4 regions of the Nocardioides sp. JCM 18998 genome follow, and region 2 is predicted to be linked to each of the others. Evidence: riboswitches for the same ligand, from Rfam matches in the RefSeq annotation. Region 2 holds a riboswitch; each other region holds the start of a gene.

Region 1 (4,564 bases), 2.0 Mb from region 2:
ACTACGACGTCGTCGTGGACGCGACGCATCCGTTCGCACAGGGGATGTCCGCCAACGCCGTGGCGGCCTGCGCGCAGACCGGGCTGCCGCTGCTGCGCCTCGAACGACCGGGCTGGAGGCCGGATCCGGCCTGGCCGCGTCCGATGTGGCACTGGGCCAATACCCACGACGACGCCGCGACCCTGGCCGCAACGCTCGGCGAGCGTCCCTTCATCACCGTCGGGCGCCAGGAGCTGGCCCGGTTCGTGCCGGCGCTCGGCGAGCTGCCCGCGCTCGCACGGGTCGTGGACGCCCCCGGCTTCGCGCTGCCGCAGCCCTGGACGCTGGTCACCAGCCGAGGCCCGTACCCCCTCGACGGCGAGCGCGCCCTTCTGCGCGAGCACCGCGTCGACGTGCTGATCACCAAGGACTCCGGCGGCACGTACACCTGGGGCAAGATGCAGGCCGCCGCCGAGCTCGGCGTCCCCGTCGTGATCGTCCGGCGCCCGGTGGACCCGCACGCCCCGGAGACGGTGGGCAACGTCGGTGCGGCGTTCTCCTGGACGCGCGCCAGGACGACGACAAGATCCTGACGTCACCCTCGGGCGCCCGGATCGCGTGGTTCCCGGACCCGGACGGCAACACCCTGTCGCTCACGACCTTCGCTCCTTGACGGGTCGTCTCGGGAACGCAGCCCATCCGGCAACGCCGAGGACGAGGACCAGGACCCCGACCACGCCGATGGTGGTGGCACCCGCGGACATGACGGCCGGGACCCACACGAAGTGGCCGGTGATCTCGGCGGCCTTGCCGTCGACCAGAACGGGGATCGACCACTCGCCCATGTCGTGCCGCTTGTCCGGCGCCGCCGACACGTCCGTCGGAAGCTGAGGCTCCATCCAGTCGACGCGCCCATCGCTCCAGGAGTACGTCGACCCGGAACGTACGCTGCGCCACCGCGTCGGGCCGTGGCCGGCACCGGCGGCGACGTGGTCGACCACGCCCGAGGTGGTCGCATAGGTGGTCAGCGAGTTGACGTTGTCGAAGACCTCGCCCGCGGCGAAGCGCAGGAACGGCTCATTGGAGTAGCCGAGCACCTGCACGTCGCTCACCGTGCTGCTCGTCTCGAGCGTGATCAGCGAGCCGTCGGCGTGCACCCACACACTGACCCCGGCCGGTGCGCGGAGCACGACCGACTGGATGCTCGCGTTGACGTTGACGCTGCCATGGGCCCAGACCGGCATCGCGGCCGCCACCACGAGGGTGACGGCCGCGACGATGACGGCACTGACGCGCCTCATCGGGCAGGCATCAGACGGCGACCGGAGCGTGGTCCTCGGCGAACCGGCCCTCGCGGCCGGCCCGGGCGGCCGCCGGGTCGAGCAGACGCTGGGCCTGGGGCGCGAAGAGCAGCGCGATGCCGCCCCACAGGATCACCTGGGCGACGAGCGAGTACACCCGGAACTGCGCGAGCAGGTCCGCCGGGAAGCCCGGGAAGACGATCGTCCCGTCCGGGTCGGTCAGTGGGAGCGGCGTCTCGGTGTCGTGCCTGCCGAACTGGGCGACGTTGGCGTCCAGGTGGCCGAGCGCCGGCAGCACCAGGAACACGACAGCCATCACGGCGACGTACGCGGCACCCATGATCAGCACCGTGCTGTACAGGCTGAGCCGCCGGTGCAGTCGCTGGCCGTAGTAGACGGCCAGGAACAGCGCGATGCACGAGACCGCTACCACGACGAGGTAGAGCGCGCCGCGGGTGCGGATCGTCTCCTCGTGCCCGATCGCCGGCGGGTTGGCCGGGTACTTCAGGAACGGCACCAGGAACGCGCCGACGAAGTAGAAGGCCGGCAGGATCAGCGCGAGCTGGAACGGACGCACCTTCCCGACCCGGCCGATCGCGATGACGTAGCCGACCGCGACGAGCGCGCCCATGGCTGCGCCGAAGAGGATGAGGCCGGCGCCGATGCCGACGTCCATCTGGACCGTACGGCTGAAGATGTCGGGGCCGGCGGCCTCGACAGGCAGCCCGGCGGCCTTGTCCAGGGCCTGCTGGGCCGCGTCACGCGCGCTCTCGTAGTCGATCGCCTTCGAGATGATCGGCTCGGCGAAGAGGCGGGCGAAGACGAACGCCACCAGACCCGCGGCCGCGCCGGAGAGCGCGCCGCGAGCGATGAGTTGCTTGACCATGTTCTGTTGTTCTCCTGCCGGGTTGGATCAGTGGCAGGGGAAGCCGAGGAAGTGTCGGCCGTCGTGGAAGAACTCATGGAGGACCATGCTCTTCCCGAACACCGAGGTGGCGCCCTCGTCGACGCCGATGAAGTAGTAGACCAGCAGCGCCGCGAAGGCGACGCCGACCAGCAGGGCGATCGTCTTGACGTTCGCGTGGACCAGCGGGGTGCTGATCGCGGGGCTGCTGATGGCAGTGGGGATAGCAGACGTGTTGCTCACGTGATGCTCCTTCAGGAATACAACGTTCCCAGATGGGCGGAAAACGCGTCGGCGGAAGATCTGACTTCGCTCCCCAAGGAGACTCACAGTGGCGTGACCGTGCCAGATTCTCACTGGCTTCCTCACGTCCGGCGCGTAGCCGCACCCTATCGGCACCCGCGGTGGCCGTCCACCGACGTCCATATCCGGACGATCAGACCGACCCGTCCGGGAACGCGATGATCGACAGGAACCGGATCGGCAGCGTGACCAGGCCCGTCGGCCCGTGCGCGCCCTCGCCGTCGAGCTGCAGCGAGTCGCCGGCCCGCAGGCGGTAGACCGATCGGCTGTGCCCGTAGTCCATGACGCCCTCGAGCATGTAGATGAACTCGGTCCCGGGGTGCTGGAAGAGCGGGTGCACCTCGCTGGCCTCGGTCAGCGTCACCAGCAGGCACTCGAGGCGCTTGTGCTCACCTCGCAGCCCGCCGAGCAGGTTGTACTCGTGCCCGACCTGGGTGCCGTTGCGCACGATCGGCGTGCCCTGGCCCGCCTTCACGTACGACGCCGGGCGCTCGGTGTCGGCGCCGCGGAAGAGCGAGGTCACCGGCACGTTGAGCCCCTTGGCCAGCAGGGCGAGGGTGCCGAGCGAGCACGAGGTCTGGGCGTTCTCGATCTTCGACAGCATCGCCTTGGAGATGCCGACACGGGTCGCCGTCTCCCCCACGGACAGCCCGGCGTTCTGCCGCAGCTCCCGGACGTTGCGGGCGATGGCGGCCTCCAGCTCGAGCGCCTCGACCGCGTCGTCCGGTCGGCGATCGCGCGCGGTGCCGGCGTTGCGCAGCAGCGCCTCGTCGTTCTCCATGTCGTGACCGTAGCGCGCCAGCGTCCACTGGGAGTGGACGACCGCGCGCTCCTCCGGCGTCATCGGGCACCCAGCAGCGCGGCCATGCTGCTCGCCAGGGCCGCGGCCCCGGCCTCCGCGTCGGCGTCCTCGACGGCCTCGCCGGGTGCGTGCGAGACGCCGGTCGGGTTGCGGACGAAGAGCATCGCGGTGCTGACGTGATCCTTGAGGACTCCGGCGTCGTGGCCTGCCCCCGTGCCGAGCACGGGCGCGTCGTCGAGGACGCTCGAGAGCCGCGCCTGCAGCTGCGGGTCGAAGTCGACTGTCGCGCTGAAGGACTCCTCGACCACCGACGCCGAGCAGCCCTGCTCCCGAGCGGCGGCGTAAGCGGCCTGGGTGATCTCAGCGACCAGGAAGCGGGTCACCGCGTTCTCGCGGTGGCGGACGTCGAGCCAGAGGTCGACACGCGAAGCGATCACGTTGGTGCCGCCGGGCACAGGAACCAGGCGGCCGACCGTCGCTCGCGCGCCCTGCACGCCGCGCGCGATCCGCTGCACCTCACCCACGACGTGGGCCGCCGCCACCATCGGGTCGCGCCGATCGCGCATCACGGTCGTGCCGGCGTGGTTGCCCTCGCCGGCGAACGACAGCCGCCACCGGCCGTGCCCGAGGATCGAGGAGGCGACGGCGACCGACCGATCGAGGTCCACCAGCCCACGGCCCTGCTCCACGTGCAGCTCGATGAACGTGTCGATCCGACCCAACGCCGCCGGGTCGGGACCGAGATGCGTGGGATCGACGCCCGCACGCCTGCTCGCCTCGGCGAACGTGGTGCCGTCGGCATCGGTGAGGCCGCGTGCGCGGTCGGCGTCGAGGGCGCCGGTCATCAGTCGCGACCCGAGGCACGCCACCCCGAAGCGCGACCCCTCCTCCTCGGGGAAGACGGCGATGGCTCGGCGGCCGTGCACGCCGCGAGCCGCGAGCCGGTCGAAGGCCACCAGCGCCGACGCCACGCCGAGCGGTCCGTCGTACGCGCCTCCGCCCGGCACCGAGTCCAGGTGGCTGCCGGTGACCACCGCGCCGTCGCCGACGCCTCCCGACCAGGCCCACAGGATGCCGTTGCGGTCGGACTCGACGTCGAGGCCGCGACGCTCGGCATGCGCGACGAACCAGGAGCGCAGGTCGAGCTCGGGGGTCGAGTACACCGGCCGGCTGTAGCCGCCCCGCACGGGGTCGGCGCCCAGGGCGTCGATCTCGGCCATGAGAGAGGCGACGGTGTCGCTCATCGTTGTCCTTCCTGCGTCAGGAACACGTCGG
Region 2 (4,564 bases):
ACGGAACACGGCGCGCAGCTCCTCCGGCAGGGTCGTGATGCCCTGGACCGAGCCCTCGGCACGCTTGATCTGCTCGCGGATCTCCGGGGTCCACAGCCCGCGGGACTTGAGCTCGCGCACCAGCGCGGTGTTGATCTGCAGGAACTCGCCCGACAGGGTCTCGCGCTTGAACAGGTTGGAGACCTGCGGCTCGATGCACTCGTACGCGCCGGCGATCGAGGCGATCGTCGCGGTCGGGGCGATCGCGATCAGCAGCGAGTTGCGCAGGCCCGTGGCCGCGACCCGCTCGCGCAGCGCTGCCCAGCGCTCGGTCTGGTTCGGGGTGACGCCCCACAGGTCGGGCTGCAGCTGGCCCTTCGCGGCCCGGGTCTCGGAGAACGAGGGGTGCGCGCCGTGCTGTTCGGCCAGGTCGGCGGAGACCTCCAGCGCCGTCAGGTAGACCTCCTCCTGGATGCGGGTGGAGAGCTCGAGCGCCTCGGCGGAGTCGAACGGCAGGTGCAGCGCGAAGAAGACGTCCTGCAGCCCCATCAGGCCCAGGCCGACCGGGCGCCAGCGCGGGTTGGAGGCGGCCGCCTCGGTGCTCGGGTAGAAGTTGATGTCGATCACGCGGTCGAGCAGCGGGACGGCGGTCCGTACGGTGGCGCGCAGCTTGTCCCAGTCGAGCATGGTGGTCGAGCCGGTCGAGACGACGTGTTGGGCGAGGTTGATCGAGCCGAGGTTGCACACGGCGGTCTCGGTGTCGGAGGAGACCTCGATTATCTCGGTGCACAGGTTCGACAGGTGCACCGTCGGGCCGCCGGGCGCATCCGTGGTCTGGTTGCAGGTGCGGTTGGAGGCGTCCTTGAACGTCATCCAGCCGTTGCCGGTCTGGGCGAGGGTCCGCATCATCTTGGCGTAGAGGTCGCGGGCCTTGACCGTACGCACGACACGACCCGCCGCCTCGAGCTCGCGGTAGCGGGTCTCGAACGCAGTGCCCCACAGGTCGACCAGCTCGGGTGCCTGGTCGGGGTCGATCAGCGACCAGTCCTCGTCGGCCTCGACGCGGCGCATGAACTCGTCGGGGATCCAGTTGGCGAGGTTGAGGTTGTGCGTACGGCGCGCCTCCTCGCCGGTGTTGTCGCGCAGCTCGAGGAACTCCTCGACGTCGGGGTGCCACGACTCGAGGTAGACGCACGCCGCGCCCTTGCGCCGTCCGCCCTGGTTGACCGCCGACACGGACGAGTCGAGGGTCCGCAGGAAGGGCACGATGCCGTTGGACTGGCCGTTGGTGCCGCGGATCAGCGCGCCGCGGGAGCGGACGCGGGAGAAGCCGATGCCTATGCCGCCGGCGAACTTCGAGAGCTTCGCGACCTGCATGTAGCGGCTGTAGATCGAGTCGAGCTCGTCCTTGGGGGAGTCGACCAGGTAGCACGACGACATCTGGCTGTGCCGGGTGCCGGAGTTGAACAGCGTCGGGCTCGAGGGGAGGTAGGCCAGCGAGGACATCAGCCGGTAGAACTCGATGGCCTCGGCCGGGCTCTGTGCCAGACCGCAGGCGACACGGAGCATGAAGTACTGCGGGGTCTCGACGACCAGTCGCGAGGTGGGGTGACGCAGCAGGTAGCGGTCGTAGACGGTGCGCAGCCCGAAGTACTCGAACCGGTTGTCGCCCTCGAGGTCGATGGCGAAGTCGAGCTTGCGGGCGTTGTCCTTGACGAAGCGTGCGGTCTCGTCGCCGATCAGGCCCTCGGCGTGACCGAGGCTGACGGACTGGCTGAAGGAGGCGACGCCCTGGTTGCGGACCTCCTTGTCGATATAGGCGGCCAGCAGGCGCGCGGCGAGGCGGGAGTACTCCGGCTCCTCGCCGATCATCTCGGCGGAGGTCTGAATGCTGAGCCGGTCCAGCTCGGCGGTGGTCGCGCCGTCATACAGGCCGCTGATCGTGCGGGTCGCGACCCGCATCGGGTCGACGTCGGGCAGATCGCCGCTGACGCGGTCGATGGCCCGAACGATCTTGTTGACGTCGACGCTCTCGGTGTCGCCGTTGCGCTTGAGCACCTGCATGGTGGCGCGGCGTACGGGCTCGGCCGGCATGGTGGGCAGCGGGGTGTCGATGACCGTCACTTCTCTCTCCTCGCGAGATCTGACTCAGGTCCGTGCCGGGAGGAGGAGACGACTGGCCTGCGAGGCACGACGGGCTCGCGGGTCTGGCGTCAGCCTTCCCACGAGGCCTCGGACCACCACACCCGACGGGTGTGGTGCGCTGGCAGGTCTTCGGACTCGCGGGCACATCCGACGCGTACTACGTCGGACGCCTACTGGCCGTCGCTTCCCAGATCTGCGATCCAGTGCTTGTGACGGCGGTCGTTCCCACTTACCGCTGCGGGGCAGTCCCGGATTCGCACCGGGTTCCCTCTTGCCTCCACGTGTCCGGCTGACACGCAGAACCAGCTACGCCAGCCACTATATATGGGAACTACATCCGTGCAACTCCCAACATGTGGATGTCTCACGTCGTCGCCGACGGGTCACGCAGCGGGCACGTCGCCCACCACGCCAGAGTCCCGAAACGCCCGAGGATCCGGTGATCGCGGCGGTCGAGGCTCAGCTCGCCGGGGGCGAGGCGAGAGCGTGCTCCATCTGGACACAGAGATCGTGGATGCACTGCTCGAGGCTCTCCCCGGTCTCCTTCTGCAGCAGGCCGAGGCTGAGCTCAGCGACCAGAAGAGCACCCCCGGCGAGCTCGCGCTCGTCGCTGAAGGATCCCAGGAGCTGCCGCGCGCCGTCGGCGTCGCCCCGGTTGCGAGCGGCGACGATGCCGGCGACCCGCTGCGCGGCGGCCACGACGGGGGCGAGCTCGGAGCGGCGCGAAGACTCGCTCACAGGATCAGCCCGGGCGTCTGATGGCGGGCCTTCTCGAAGCGGGCCTGGACGTCGGCCCAGTTCACGACGTTCCACCACTGCTTCACGAACGTCGCCTTGTCGTTCTTGTACTGCAGGTAGTACGCGTGCTCCCACATGTCGAGCATCAGCAGCGGGACCATGCAGATCGGCACGTTCCCCTGGTGGTCGAAGTGCTGGATGATGTACGGCCGCTGCGCGACCATGTCCCAGGTCAGCACGGACCAGCCGGATCCCTGGACGCCGAGAGCGTTGGCCTCGAAGTGGGCGCGGAACTTGTCGAAGCCGCCGAAGTACTCCTCGATCACCTGAGCGAGTTCGCCGGTCGGCTTGTCCCCACCGTCCGGGCTCATGTTGGGCCAGAACACCGAGTGGTTGACGTGGCCTCCGAGGTGGAAGGCGAGGTTCTTCTCCAGCGCCGAGAGGCCTCCGAAGGACTCGGCCTCGCGGGCCTCCGCGAGCTGCTCCACCGCGGTGTTGATGCCCTTGACATAGGTCGCGTGGTGCTTGTCGTGGTGCAGCTCCATGATCGCGCCGGAGATATAGGGCTCCAACGCCGCGTAGTCGTAGGGGAGGTCAGGGAGCGAGTAGTCGGCCATGATGCAAGCCTGTCGCTACTGCGAATCATTTGCAATAGTGACAGAGAACTCGCCTCCCTGAGCGCTGTGGTGGCCTTGGAAGGCTCGAACATCGGACAACGCCGCACGAGCGCCCAGGGTCGGCGAAACCTGGGTTGGTGACGTTGGGGCCGACGACAGGAAGCGCGAACGGGCACGCACGCTGCCTGGCAGGTCGAGTCCGCAGAGAGTCCGCAGGACGTCCGTCGCGGTCCCTCAACAACCGCTGTGACCGTTGACGACCATCGCGGCATCTGCGCAGGTCGAGCCAGGGTTTCGGGCACAATCGCTCATCTCCGTCAGCTGCCATCACGGCGTGGACGACTTCCCCTGGTACTACTGATCTCGCAGGGCTCCGCAGCTCAGAGGGCCGGCAGATGGCCGAACCGCGGCAGGCACGCCAGGGCCAGTGCCACCTCGGTCCGGCGCTCGGTGAGCGGGTGGCCGAGCAGCTCCTCGGCCTGGGCGAGGCGGTAGCGCACGGTGTTCTTGTGCACGAAGAGGTCCGTGGCGGCCAGCTCGACGCTGCCGCCGCGACGGAGGTAGGCCGCCACCGTCTCGCGTAGGCGCTCCACCAGCGGGGTGGCGTCCGCGAGCGCGCCGAGCTCGCGCTGGATCAGCGCGGCGACGGCCGCCTTGCGCCCCGCCGCGACACACGCGAGCTCGACGTCGGCGTACAGCGTGGTGGTGCCTGTCGCGGTCTCGGTCTCGATGGCGTGGCGCTGTGCGTCGACGGCCTCGCGATGGGAGGAGCGGAATGCCGCGAGCCCCGTGCCGGGCGTCCCTGCGCTGATGCTCACCCCGGATTCGGCGCCTTCGCGAACCTCGGCCAACGCCGCGCGAAGCCGCTCGTCCGTGAGCGGTCGCCTGGTCGCGACCCACGTCCAGATCTCGCCGCGTCCGGCCGGAAGGGTCAGGAGGCGGGCACCGACGGTCGTCGCCATCGCGTCGGCCGCGGCGGTCAGGGCGACCAGGTCGTCGGCGGTCTCGGTCGGCGTCCAGAGCACGAGCGCGAGGTGGGCGCCGCCCAGCGGATAGGTGAGCAGCCGGCTGGCGTCGTCGATCGC
Region 3 (4,564 bases), 1.9 Mb from region 2:
GTGGTGGCGGCCTCGCGCGACACGAACGCTGACGATGAGCACGATCCCGAAGGCGCAACAATCGCGTTCGAGCGTTCCCAGATCGGAGCTCTCGTCCGACAAGCGCAACTTCACCTGGCGGAGATCGACGCCGCGATGACGAGGTTGGACCTCGGAACCTACGGAACATGCGAAGGATGCGGCGCGGTGATCGGCGATGGAAGACTCGAGGCCCGACCGGCCGCACGCACCTGCATCGCCTGCGCGAGTGCGTGCTGATACGGACGGTTTAGTCGCGATGGTCTAGGGCCGATCAAGACCCGAATCTCGTCACCCGCTCCTGGGCATGGGCTCGCGAATCGCAGCAGAAGCGGCGGAATGTGGCGTCGACGCGTACGTGACCCGCCACGAACAGACCCGACCGGTTCGGCAGCGTCAGCTGTTCTTCAACGCCAGCAGCGCGGTCTGGACTGCTTGCTCCGCGGGGTAGTTGGCGGGGGAGGTGTCGGCCCACGGCCCCTGCCAGATGTCGAAGGCGTAGGCACGTTCCTGGGGCGTAGGCGCGTTGGTCAGGGTGAGTCTGGTCCACGGGTAGCGGCCGCTGAGCGCCGACGACAGGTCCGCGGTGCGTGGGTTGGCGGCGAGGAGCTCGGTGGCGCGGGCGAGGAGGGCCCGCTCGACATCGGCGGCCTCGGTCGGAGCCCGGGGTCGCAGCGGCTCAGGGCGAGGTCGAGGACGGGCATGAGGTCGTCCTCGTCGCCCTCCCACGTGGCCGCGAGCTGCTGCAGGAGCGGGTGGAGGGCGGCGTCGGCGAGGACGGCCGCCGATTCCAGCTCCAACTTGTGGATCGGGTCGCCGTCGTCGTCTCTCAGACGTTCCGTGAGCGCGAGAAGGATGCGCTCGTCTCCGGACTCAGCGAGGGCGCGCAGTGCCTCGCACCGAGTGTCCGCATCGGGATCGGCGAGCCGGAGAGCGAGCGCGTCGCATACGGCCGGCGAGCGTGCTTCGAGCTGTCCCAGCCCGAAGCACGCCCAGTCGCGCACAGTGGAGTCGACATCGGCGGACAGCGTGATCAGTGCTTCGACGGTGCGCTCCCAGCGCGGGTCACCCGGCAGAGGTTCGCGGCCGCCTGGGCCACGGCGAGACGGACTGCCGGATCCTCATGCTCGGGGCGGATCGGTCAGAGCGTGAGCGCCCACTGCGTGACGGCGCGGGCAGGGGTCCAGCCGGTGAAGGTGCCGACCGGGGCGGTCGTCTCGACCGAGATGCGGGTGAGCTCGCCGCCGTGCTCCCGGTACAGCCGGGCCAGCAGCGTCTCGGTCTCCAGCGTCACGCCGTGCACCACGAGTCGCCCGCCGGGACGCAGGGCGTCCCGGCAGGCGTCGATGACGCCGTCGCGGGTGGCGCCGCCGCCGACGAAGATCGCGTCGGGGGCCGCCAGGCCGGTCAGCGCGTCGGGGGCGCGACCCTCGACGACCGTCAGCCCCGGTACGCCCAGGCGCGCGGCGTTGCGGCCGATGCGCGCCGCGCGCTCGGGCGAGGACTCGATCGCGGAGGTGGCGCAGGTGGGATGGGCCCGCATCCACTCGATGCCCACCGAGCCGGCGCCGGCGCCGACGTCCCAGAGGTGCTCGCCGGGGTTCGGGGCCAGGCGGGCCAGGGCCGAGGCGCGCAGGTCGCGCTTGGTGAGCTGGCCGTCGTGCTCGAAGCAGTCGTCGGGCAGGCCGGCGACCCAGCCGCCGAGCGTGGGGCCGTCGCACGCGATGGCCACGACGTTGAGCCGCGGGAACGTGTGCCGCAGGACGCTCCGGGTGATCGTGTCGGCGCGAGGGAAGCGCTGGGTGGTGTGGTCGGGGCCGCCGAGGTTGCCGAGCACGGCGAGCTCGCTGGCGCCGTACCCGTGCTCGTAGAGCACCTCCGCGACTGCACGCGGCGTCTCCTCGTCCGAGGAGAGTGCGAGGATCCGGCGACCGGGCGCGAGCTCGCGCCGCAGGAGATCCACGGAGCGCCCCACCAGCGTGACCACGGCGCAGGACTCCGCCGACCAGCCCATCTCGGCACGCGCCAACGCCACCGACGAGACCGCCGGCAACACCTGGACCTGCTCGGGCCCGAGCAGGTCGGTGAGCGTCGTCCCGATCCCCGAGACGTACGGATCGCCCGAGGCCAGCGCCACCACCTGCTGCCGTACGCCCAATGACGCCAGGAAACCGGGCAGCGCCTCGCGCAGCGGCGAGGGCCACAGCTCACGGCGCTGGCCGCGGAACTCCGGGAGCAGGTCCAGCTGGCGCCGGGCGCCGAGCACGACCGGCGCCGTCTCGACGACCTCACGCATCCTGTCCGGAAGCCCGTCCCAGCCGTCGGCACCGATGCCCACCACGATGATCACGCGAGCAGACGCTATCGTGACTGGCGCAAGGCGAGAGGTGCCCCAACGGCCCAGCCATCGGAGACGGTGGCGACGGCGGGCGGGGAGAATCTGGGAAGCCGGTGAGACTCCGGCACAGGCCCGCTGCGGTAAGCCCGGCTCCGACGCACGACGGAGACCAGGTAAGTCCGAAGACCGGCCTCCCGCCAGATCACGCGGACAGGCCCGTCCGCGTGACGAACCGAGCGGGAGCCTCACCGATGCCACAGAACTACCCATTTTCCGCCGTCCTCGGCTGCGATCTCGCCACGCCGGACGGCCTCCACGACATGGGCCTCGCCCTCATCCTGACCGCGATCTCGCCCGAGATCGGCGGCGTCCTCGTCCGCGGCGAGAAGGGCACGGCCAAGACCACGACCGTACGGGCACTGGCGAACGTGCTGCCGCCGGTCGACGTGTATGCGGGCGATCGCTTCTCCATCGATCCGGCCGATGACGCGGCCGCCTCCCCGGACGGGGTCTTCGGCGCCGGGACCGCCGTCGAGACGCGGCCCGTACGCCTCGTCGAGCTGCCGGTCGGAGCCACCGAGGACCGCGTCCTCGGCTCGCTGCACTTGGAGCGAGCGCTCTCGCACGGCAAGGTCGAGTACGAGCCCGGCCTGCTCGCCCGCGCCCACCGCGGGCTGCTCTACGTCGATGAGGTCAACCTGCTGCACGACCACCTCGTCGACCTGCTCCTCGACGCCGCCGCCACCGGCCGCGTCAGCGTCGAGCGCGACGGCATCTCGGTCGACTACGCCGCACGCTTCGTGCTGATCGGCACGATGAACCCGGAGGAGGGCGAGCTGCGACCGCAGTTGCTCGACCGGTTCGGGCTCGCCGTCGAGGTCGCCGCGCCCCGCGACCCGGCCTCGCGGATGGAGGTGGTCCGCCGCCGGATGGCCTTCGACGCCGACCCCGGTGCGTTCGTCGAGCGGTTCTCGGCGGCCGACACCGAGCTCAGCACGCGCGTCGCCCAGGCGCGGGTACGGATCGCCGACGTCGTGCTCGGCGAGGCCGCGCTGCTCAAGATCGCCGAGGTCTGCGCCGCGTTCGAGGTCGACGGCCTGCGCGCCGACATCGTCACCGCGCGGACCGCTGTCGCGCATGCGGCCTGGGAGGGGCGTACGGCGGTCACCAGAGCCGACATCCGGCGGGCCGCGCTGCTCGCGCTGCCGCACCGCCGGCGGAGGAACCCGTTCGACGCGCCGGGGCTAGACGAGGAGCTGCTCGACCGGATCCTGGGAGATGAGGAGCTGCCGCCCGAACCGCCGACGGGTGGGGAGGACGATGGCGACGGGGGTCTCGATACAGGCGCTAGCGCGCCTTACTCGACCACCGATGGCGGGGAGGGGGGTCTCGATACAGGCGCTAGCTCGCCTGACTCGACCACCGACGGCGCTGGTGGGTCTTCCTCGACCACCGGTGATGGGGAGGGGGGTCTCGATACAGGCGCTAGCTCGCCTGACTCGACCACCGACGGCGCCGATGGGTCTTCCTCGACCACTGTCGCGTCTGCCGTGGCGCCGTACCGGCCCAGGCTGCTGAAGGTCGACGGCCTCGGGGCCGGGGAGTCCGGGCGTCGGAGCCGGGCGATCGCCAGCACCGGGCGGCGGGTGGGCGCGCGGCGTCCCGAGGGGCCGACCGGGTCGCTTCACCTGGTGGAGACGCTGCTCGCAGCCGCCGGGAAGCAGGGCGTACGCGAGCGGGCCGGTGACCGGGTCGCCTTCGCGAGCGAGGACCTGCGGGTGGCGGTCCGTGAGGGCCGCGAGGCCAACCTCGTGCTCTTCTGCGTCGACGCCTCCGGCTCGATGGCGGCACGCAAGCGGATGACGCAGGTCAAGACCGCGGTCCTCTCGCTGCTGATGGACGCCTACCGGCGCCGCGACAAGGTCGGACTGATCACGTTCCGGGGCCAGAGTGCCGAGCTCGCGCTCCCGCCGACGCACTCCGTCGAGATCGCCGCTGCGCGCCTCGACGAGCTTCCCGCCGGCGGTCGTACGCCACTCGCCGAAGGCCTCCTCGAGGCCGCCCGGGTCCTCCAGCGCGAGCACCTGCGCGATCCGCGGCTGCGGCCGCTGCTCGTCCTGGTCACCGACGGGCGCGCCACCGCCGGAGCCGACGCCGTCGCACGGAGCCGTCAGGCGGCGCAGTACGTCGCCGGCCTGGGGGTCACCG
Region 4 (4,564 bases), 1.3 Mb from region 2:
CGCGGTGCCGACCTCGTACAGCGCACTGGGCATCGAGCGGAGCAGCCGCTTGGGGTTGGCCAGCGCGTTGGCCGCACCGACCGCGATGACGATGGTGGCCAGTCGCAGGCCGTCGTAGAGCCCGGCGAGCAGCGACTCGCGCGTCACCGGCCCGAGGAGCGTGATCCCCAGCACCCAGCCGGGCAACGGGATCTGCGGCAGGTCGAGGATCACGGTGCCGCCGAAGCCGCTGCCGAGCAGGATCCGGAAGCCGACCCGGATCGCCACGATGAACGCGCCGGCCACGAGGTAGAGCCGGAAGGTGCGCGCCCACGGCTGATCGGAGCGGCGCGCGCTCACCACGAGCGACGCCACCCCGATCAGCAGCAGGAGCAGGTACGGGTTGGTGGTCTGAGAGGCGTACGTCGCCAGCCCGATCGCCCAGAGCCACCAGGCGATCGGGTGGAGGTCGCGTGCCGGTCGCGCCATGTCGTACCGGTCAGCGCATCCGGCGACGAGCCAGCGTGATCCCACCAGCAGCGACCGCGAGCGCGGCGATGATGGCGGGCGCGACCCAACCCGGCAGGCCCGAGTCTGCAGAAGATCCCACCGAGTTTGCACCTGTGAGCGTCGAGTCTGCAGGAACGGACGGGGTCGGAGTCGGCGTGGCCGAGCCCACCGCAGCGCTCGCCGAGACAGAGGCGGAGGCCGTCACGCTCGCGGCGTGCTTCGTGCGCTTGGCGGCCGGCGTGGAAGCGCCCGCGCTCGGCGTGGCCGTGGCCGACGCCGTGGGGTCGGAGGTGGTCGTCGGGACGACCGTCTGCTGGGCCGTCTGCTGGGCCGTCTGTTGGGCCTTCTGCGTGACCTTGGCCGGGCGAGCCGGCGTGGACTGGGCCTGGGTGGACTGGGCCTTGGTGGACGGCTTCGCCTTCGCGGAAGTGTCAGGTGTGGTGGGGGCAGCCGCGTGCGCTGCCGGGGCGATGCTCGGCAGGTTCCTGGCGCTCTGCCCCTGCCAGGACCAGGCGACCGAGCCGCCGGCCGGGATCTTCAGCGAGCCGGCGCCGAGGCTGGCGTACACCCAGCCGGTGGTGCCGTCGGACCACCACAGGCTCCAGTAGGCGGTGGCGGGCGGGTCGTTGCGGCACGGGTCGCTGGCGGGCACGCCGTTGACCCGGCAGACCATCCCGCCGTTGACTGCGTAGCTCTGGTGGAACCCGGACTCCTCGAAGATCGCGCTCGCGGTCCGGCCGGCGCCGGAGGCATCGCAGACCTCCTGAGCCCCGCCGCCGAGCTGCTGCGGGTCGACCACCACGGTGACGCCCCGGGCGTCACCGCAGGCCGCGGCCGACGCCGGCGCAGCGGCGGGTACGGCGATCGCCGCCACGGCCAGCCCTGTTGCCAGGACAGCCGCGGCGACGACCGATCGCAGGGTGGAGAGCATCAGCGCTTCGCGGCCTTGAGCACGAGGGTCTTGCTGAACGGCGCGACCGTGCTGGAGCCCTTGAACCAGATCGTGGCGCGGACCTTCTTCTTGCCGCGGAAGACCTTCGCGGACTTCAGGCTGAGAACGCCCTTGCGGACCTTGGCGGTCAGCTTCTTCTTGCCGACCTTGACGGTGACCTTCCCGGTGAACGGCTTGCCACCGACGGTGACCTTCACGCCGACCGTGCCGTGGTGGGCGCTCTTGGCCGGCTTGGCGGCGATCTTGGTGACCGGCAGATACGCGAGCGAGGGCAGTGCCTGCGCCGTGGCCGTACGCCACTGGCCGATCACGGTGTCGTCGATGCCCTTGGCGGTGACGGCCTTGAGTGCGGCATCGTCGTACGCGACGGCCCCGGCGTCGGGACCGCTGTGCACCTGGTGGCGGTAGACCCAGCTCGCCGCCTTCGCGGCAGCGGGCTTGTCACCCGCGGCACCGAGCGCCCAGCCCGCGAGGCCGGTGCTGTCGGCGTTCGAGGTGGCGGTGCTGATGCCGCCGATGAACGACCCGTCCGACTTCTGGGCGGCCTCGAGCCAGCCGAGCGCCTTGGCGATCGCGGCGGACACGGCCGGCGTCGAGCGCTGGTCGAGCAGGTTGAGGATGGCGTACGCGGTCACGTCGGTGTCGGCCGTCGCGGCAGAGTCGGTGTCGCAGGCGGCGTCCGACTGCGCGTGCAGCGGGTAGTCGTCGGGACCCGTCGCGGCGGGGGTGACATCGGTGAAGTAGAGCCGGAACCAACCGGCCTTGCACTGCTGGGTGAGCAGGAAGCTGGTGGCCGCGGCGGCCTTGCTGCTCCCCGCGGCGTGCAGCGCCTCGGCGGCGAACGACTGACCGATGGTGTTCGCGTAGTCACCGTACGCCGAGCTGTCCTGGATGCGGCCGGTCGCGGTGACCATCGACTCCAGGTCGGCGAGAAGGTTGTGCGACGCGAGCGTGCTGGACCGGCCGAGGTGCTGCTGGAACGCGAGCGCCTTGGCGGTCGGGCCGGCGTAGTGCTCGCCGCCGGTGCCGACGTAGGAGTCGGCGTTGGCCGGCACCGCGAGGGTGTTGCCGGCCTTGAGCACCGCGGCGCTCTTGCCCGCGGCGCGCGCGGCGTAGCCGGCGTCGATCACCGAGCCCATGTCCGGGTAGAAGGTGCCGTCGTAGGTCGAGCCCCAGGCGCCGGCGGCGAGCTCGGTGGCGAGCCACGAGCCTCCCGCCGTGAGCGAGGCGGCGGTGGAGGCGACGGCGGCCACCGTCGGGGCCTTCGCCTGGGCCGAGCCGGCCGGAAGAGTAAGGGCGCCCGCGGCGAGCGCCGCGGCGGCCAGGGCGCTGGAGCGCCGGACGAGCTTGTGCATGGGTCCTTCCCGCTGCTAGCGACGGGTGGACCGGGTCCGAGGACCGGGAGCCGACCCGCTGCGTACCTCGGCAGCGTTGTGGTCAAGACGCGTCGTGGCAGGTGCTCCGGCTCCCCCAAGGGGTCACGGTTGCGGGTCAGCGCCGGAGTCTCACCGGCTTCCCCCGCTACGGGCGTGTATGGAATTTGAGTACGGCGCAGCCTAACGCGGCCGGTGCCGAGTCACGACCTCAGGAGCGTGGGTGGGCCCACGGCTGGTCCGTCGAGGTATGCAGAGGAACCCGCACTTCCCGGGTGGAACTCACCGTGGGAAGTGCGGGTTCGGCTACATACCTTGCTGGACCGACCGCCGTCAGCTGAGCTTCTCGACGATCAGCTGCTGCACCCGGGCGGCGTCGGCCTGGCCGCGGGTCGCCTTCATCACCGCGCCGACGATGGCGCCGGCCGCCTTGTGGTTGCCGCCGCGGATCTTGTCGGCGATGTCGGGCTGGGCGGCGAGCGCCTCCTCGATGGCGGCCAGCAGCGGGCCGTCGTCGGAGACGAGCGCGAGGCCGCGCTTCTCGATGATCTCGGCGGCCGTGCCCTCGCCGGCGAAGAGGCCGTCGAAGACCTGGCGCGCGAGCTTGTCGTTGAGGGTGCCCTCGTCGATCAGCTTCTGCACCTCGGCGACCTGAGCCGGGGAGACGCCGGCCGCTGACAGCTCGACGCCGGCCTCGTTGGCGCGGCGCGAGATCTCCGAGAGCCACCACTTGCGGGCGGCCTGCGGAGCCGCGCCGGCCGCGACGGTCTCCTCGATGAGGTCGATCGCGTCGGCGTTGATCGCGTCGCGCATCTCCAGGTCGGTGAAGCCCCAGTCGGCCTGCAGGCGGGTACGGCGCTCGGCCGGGTTCTCCGGCAGGGTCCCCCGCAGCTCCTCGACCCACTCGCGCGACGGCGCGACCGGGACCAGGTCGGGCTCCGGGAAGTAGCGGTAGTCCTCGGCGTCCGACTTCTCCCGGCCCGACGAGGTGGTGCCGTCGGCCTCGTGGAAGTGACGGGTCTCCTGCAGCACCGAGCCGCCGCCGAGCAGGATGCCGGCGTGGCGTGACATCTCGAAGCGCACCGCGCGCTCCACCGAGCGCAGCGAGTTGACGTTCTTGGTCTCCGAGCGGGTGCCGAGTTTCCCAGCGTTCTCCGGGCCCTTCGGGGCCAGCGACAGGTTGACGTCGCAGCGCATCGAGCCCTGGTCCATCCGGACGTCGGAGACGCCGAGCGCCTTGATCAGGTCGCGCAGCGCGGAGACGTACGCCTTGGCCACCAGCGGCGCCTTCGCACCCGTGTTCAGGATCGGCTTGGTGACGATCTCGATCAGCGGGATGCCGGCGCGGTTGTAGTCGATCAGCGAGTAGTCGGCACCGTGGATGCGACCCGTCGCGCCGCCCACGTGGGTGGCCTTGCCGGTGTCCTCCTCCATGTGCGCGCGCTCGATCTCGATCCTGTGAATCGAGGTCTCACCCGCCTCATCCCGCACTTCCACGTCGAGGTAGCCCTCGAACGCGATCGGCTCGTCGTACTGGCTGGTCTGGAAGTTCTTCGGCATGTCCGGGTAGAAGTAGTTCTTCCGCGCGAAGCGGCACCACTGTGCGATCTCGCAGTTGAGCGCGAGACCGATCCGGATCGCCGACTCGACCGCCTTGGCGTTAACGACCGGCATGGCGCCGGGCAGGCCGAGGCAGGTCGGGCAGACCTGGGTGTTGGGCTCCCCGCCGAAGGCGGTCGGGCAGCCGCAG

What was found. Region 2 has a riboswitch for cobalamin ahead of ACZ5L9_RS06080 (ribonucleoside-diphosphate reductase subunit alpha). Riboswitches for the same ligand answer to the same signal wherever they lie in the genome.
Region 1: linked by a shared signal. The riboswitch ahead of ACZ5L9_RS17225 (CbtB domain-containing protein) and the one ahead of ACZ5L9_RS06080 (ribonucleoside-diphosphate reductase subunit alpha) in region 2 are both predicted to bind cobalamin.
Region 3: linked by a shared signal. The riboswitch ahead of ACZ5L9_RS17310 (VWA domain-containing protein) and the one ahead of ACZ5L9_RS06080 (ribonucleoside-diphosphate reductase subunit alpha) in region 2 are both predicted to bind cobalamin.
Region 4: linked by a shared signal. The riboswitch ahead of ACZ5L9_RS11980 (hypothetical protein) and the one ahead of ACZ5L9_RS06080 (ribonucleoside-diphosphate reductase subunit alpha) in region 2 are both predicted to bind cobalamin.

What each region holds. Positions count from the first base shown of each region.
Region 1 is NZ_AP043886.1:3,657,120-3,661,683, forward strand. Features, by position in the region: gene ACZ5L9_RS17210 (cobalt-precorrin-6A reductase) at 1-572, shown strand, start outside; gene ACZ5L9_RS17215 (hypothetical protein) at 633-1,280, opposite strand; gene ACZ5L9_RS17220 (CbtA family protein) at 1,291-2,166, opposite strand; gene ACZ5L9_RS17225 (CbtB domain-containing protein) at 2,194-2,427, opposite strand; adenosylcobalamin (AdoCbl) riboswitch at 2,430-2,576, opposite strand; gene ACZ5L9_RS17230 (helix-turn-helix domain-containing protein) at 2,621-3,331, opposite strand; gene ACZ5L9_RS17235 (allantoate amidohydrolase) at 3,328-4,533, opposite strand; gene ACZ5L9_RS17240 (HutD family protein) at 4,530-4,564, opposite strand, start outside.
Region 2 is NZ_AP043886.1:1,271,230-1,275,793, reverse strand. Features, by position in the region: gene ACZ5L9_RS06080 (ribonucleoside-diphosphate reductase subunit alpha) at 1-2,103, opposite strand, end outside; cobalamin riboswitch at 2,228-2,446, opposite strand; gene ACZ5L9_RS06075 (hypothetical protein) at 2,584-2,862, opposite strand; gene ACZ5L9_RS06070 (superoxide dismutase) at 2,859-3,479, opposite strand; gene ACZ5L9_RS06065 (PucR family transcriptional regulator) at 3,860-4,564, opposite strand, start outside.
Region 3 is NZ_AP043886.1:3,676,749-3,681,312, reverse strand. Features, by position in the region: gene ACZ5L9_RS17330 (TraR/DksA family transcriptional regulator) at 136-258, shown strand; gene ACZ5L9_RS17325 (hypothetical protein) at 415-747, opposite strand; partial or broken gene ACZ5L9_RS17320 (HEAT repeat domain-containing protein) at 840-1,052, opposite strand; gene cbiE (precorrin-6y C5,15-methyltransferase (decarboxylating) subunit CbiE) at 1,160-2,368, opposite strand; cobalamin riboswitch at 2,429-2,565, shown strand; gene ACZ5L9_RS17310 (VWA domain-containing protein) at 2,608-4,564, shown strand, end outside.
Region 4 is NZ_AP043886.1:2,553,335-2,557,898, reverse strand. Features, by position in the region: gene ACZ5L9_RS11990 (energy-coupling factor transporter transmembrane component T) at 1-468, opposite strand, end outside; gene ACZ5L9_RS11985 (hypothetical protein) at 479-1,420, opposite strand; gene ACZ5L9_RS11980 (hypothetical protein) at 1,420-2,796, opposite strand; cobalamin riboswitch at 2,876-3,015, opposite strand; gene gatB (Asp-tRNA(Asn)/Glu-tRNA(Gln) amidotransferase subunit GatB) at 3,148-4,564, opposite strand, start outside.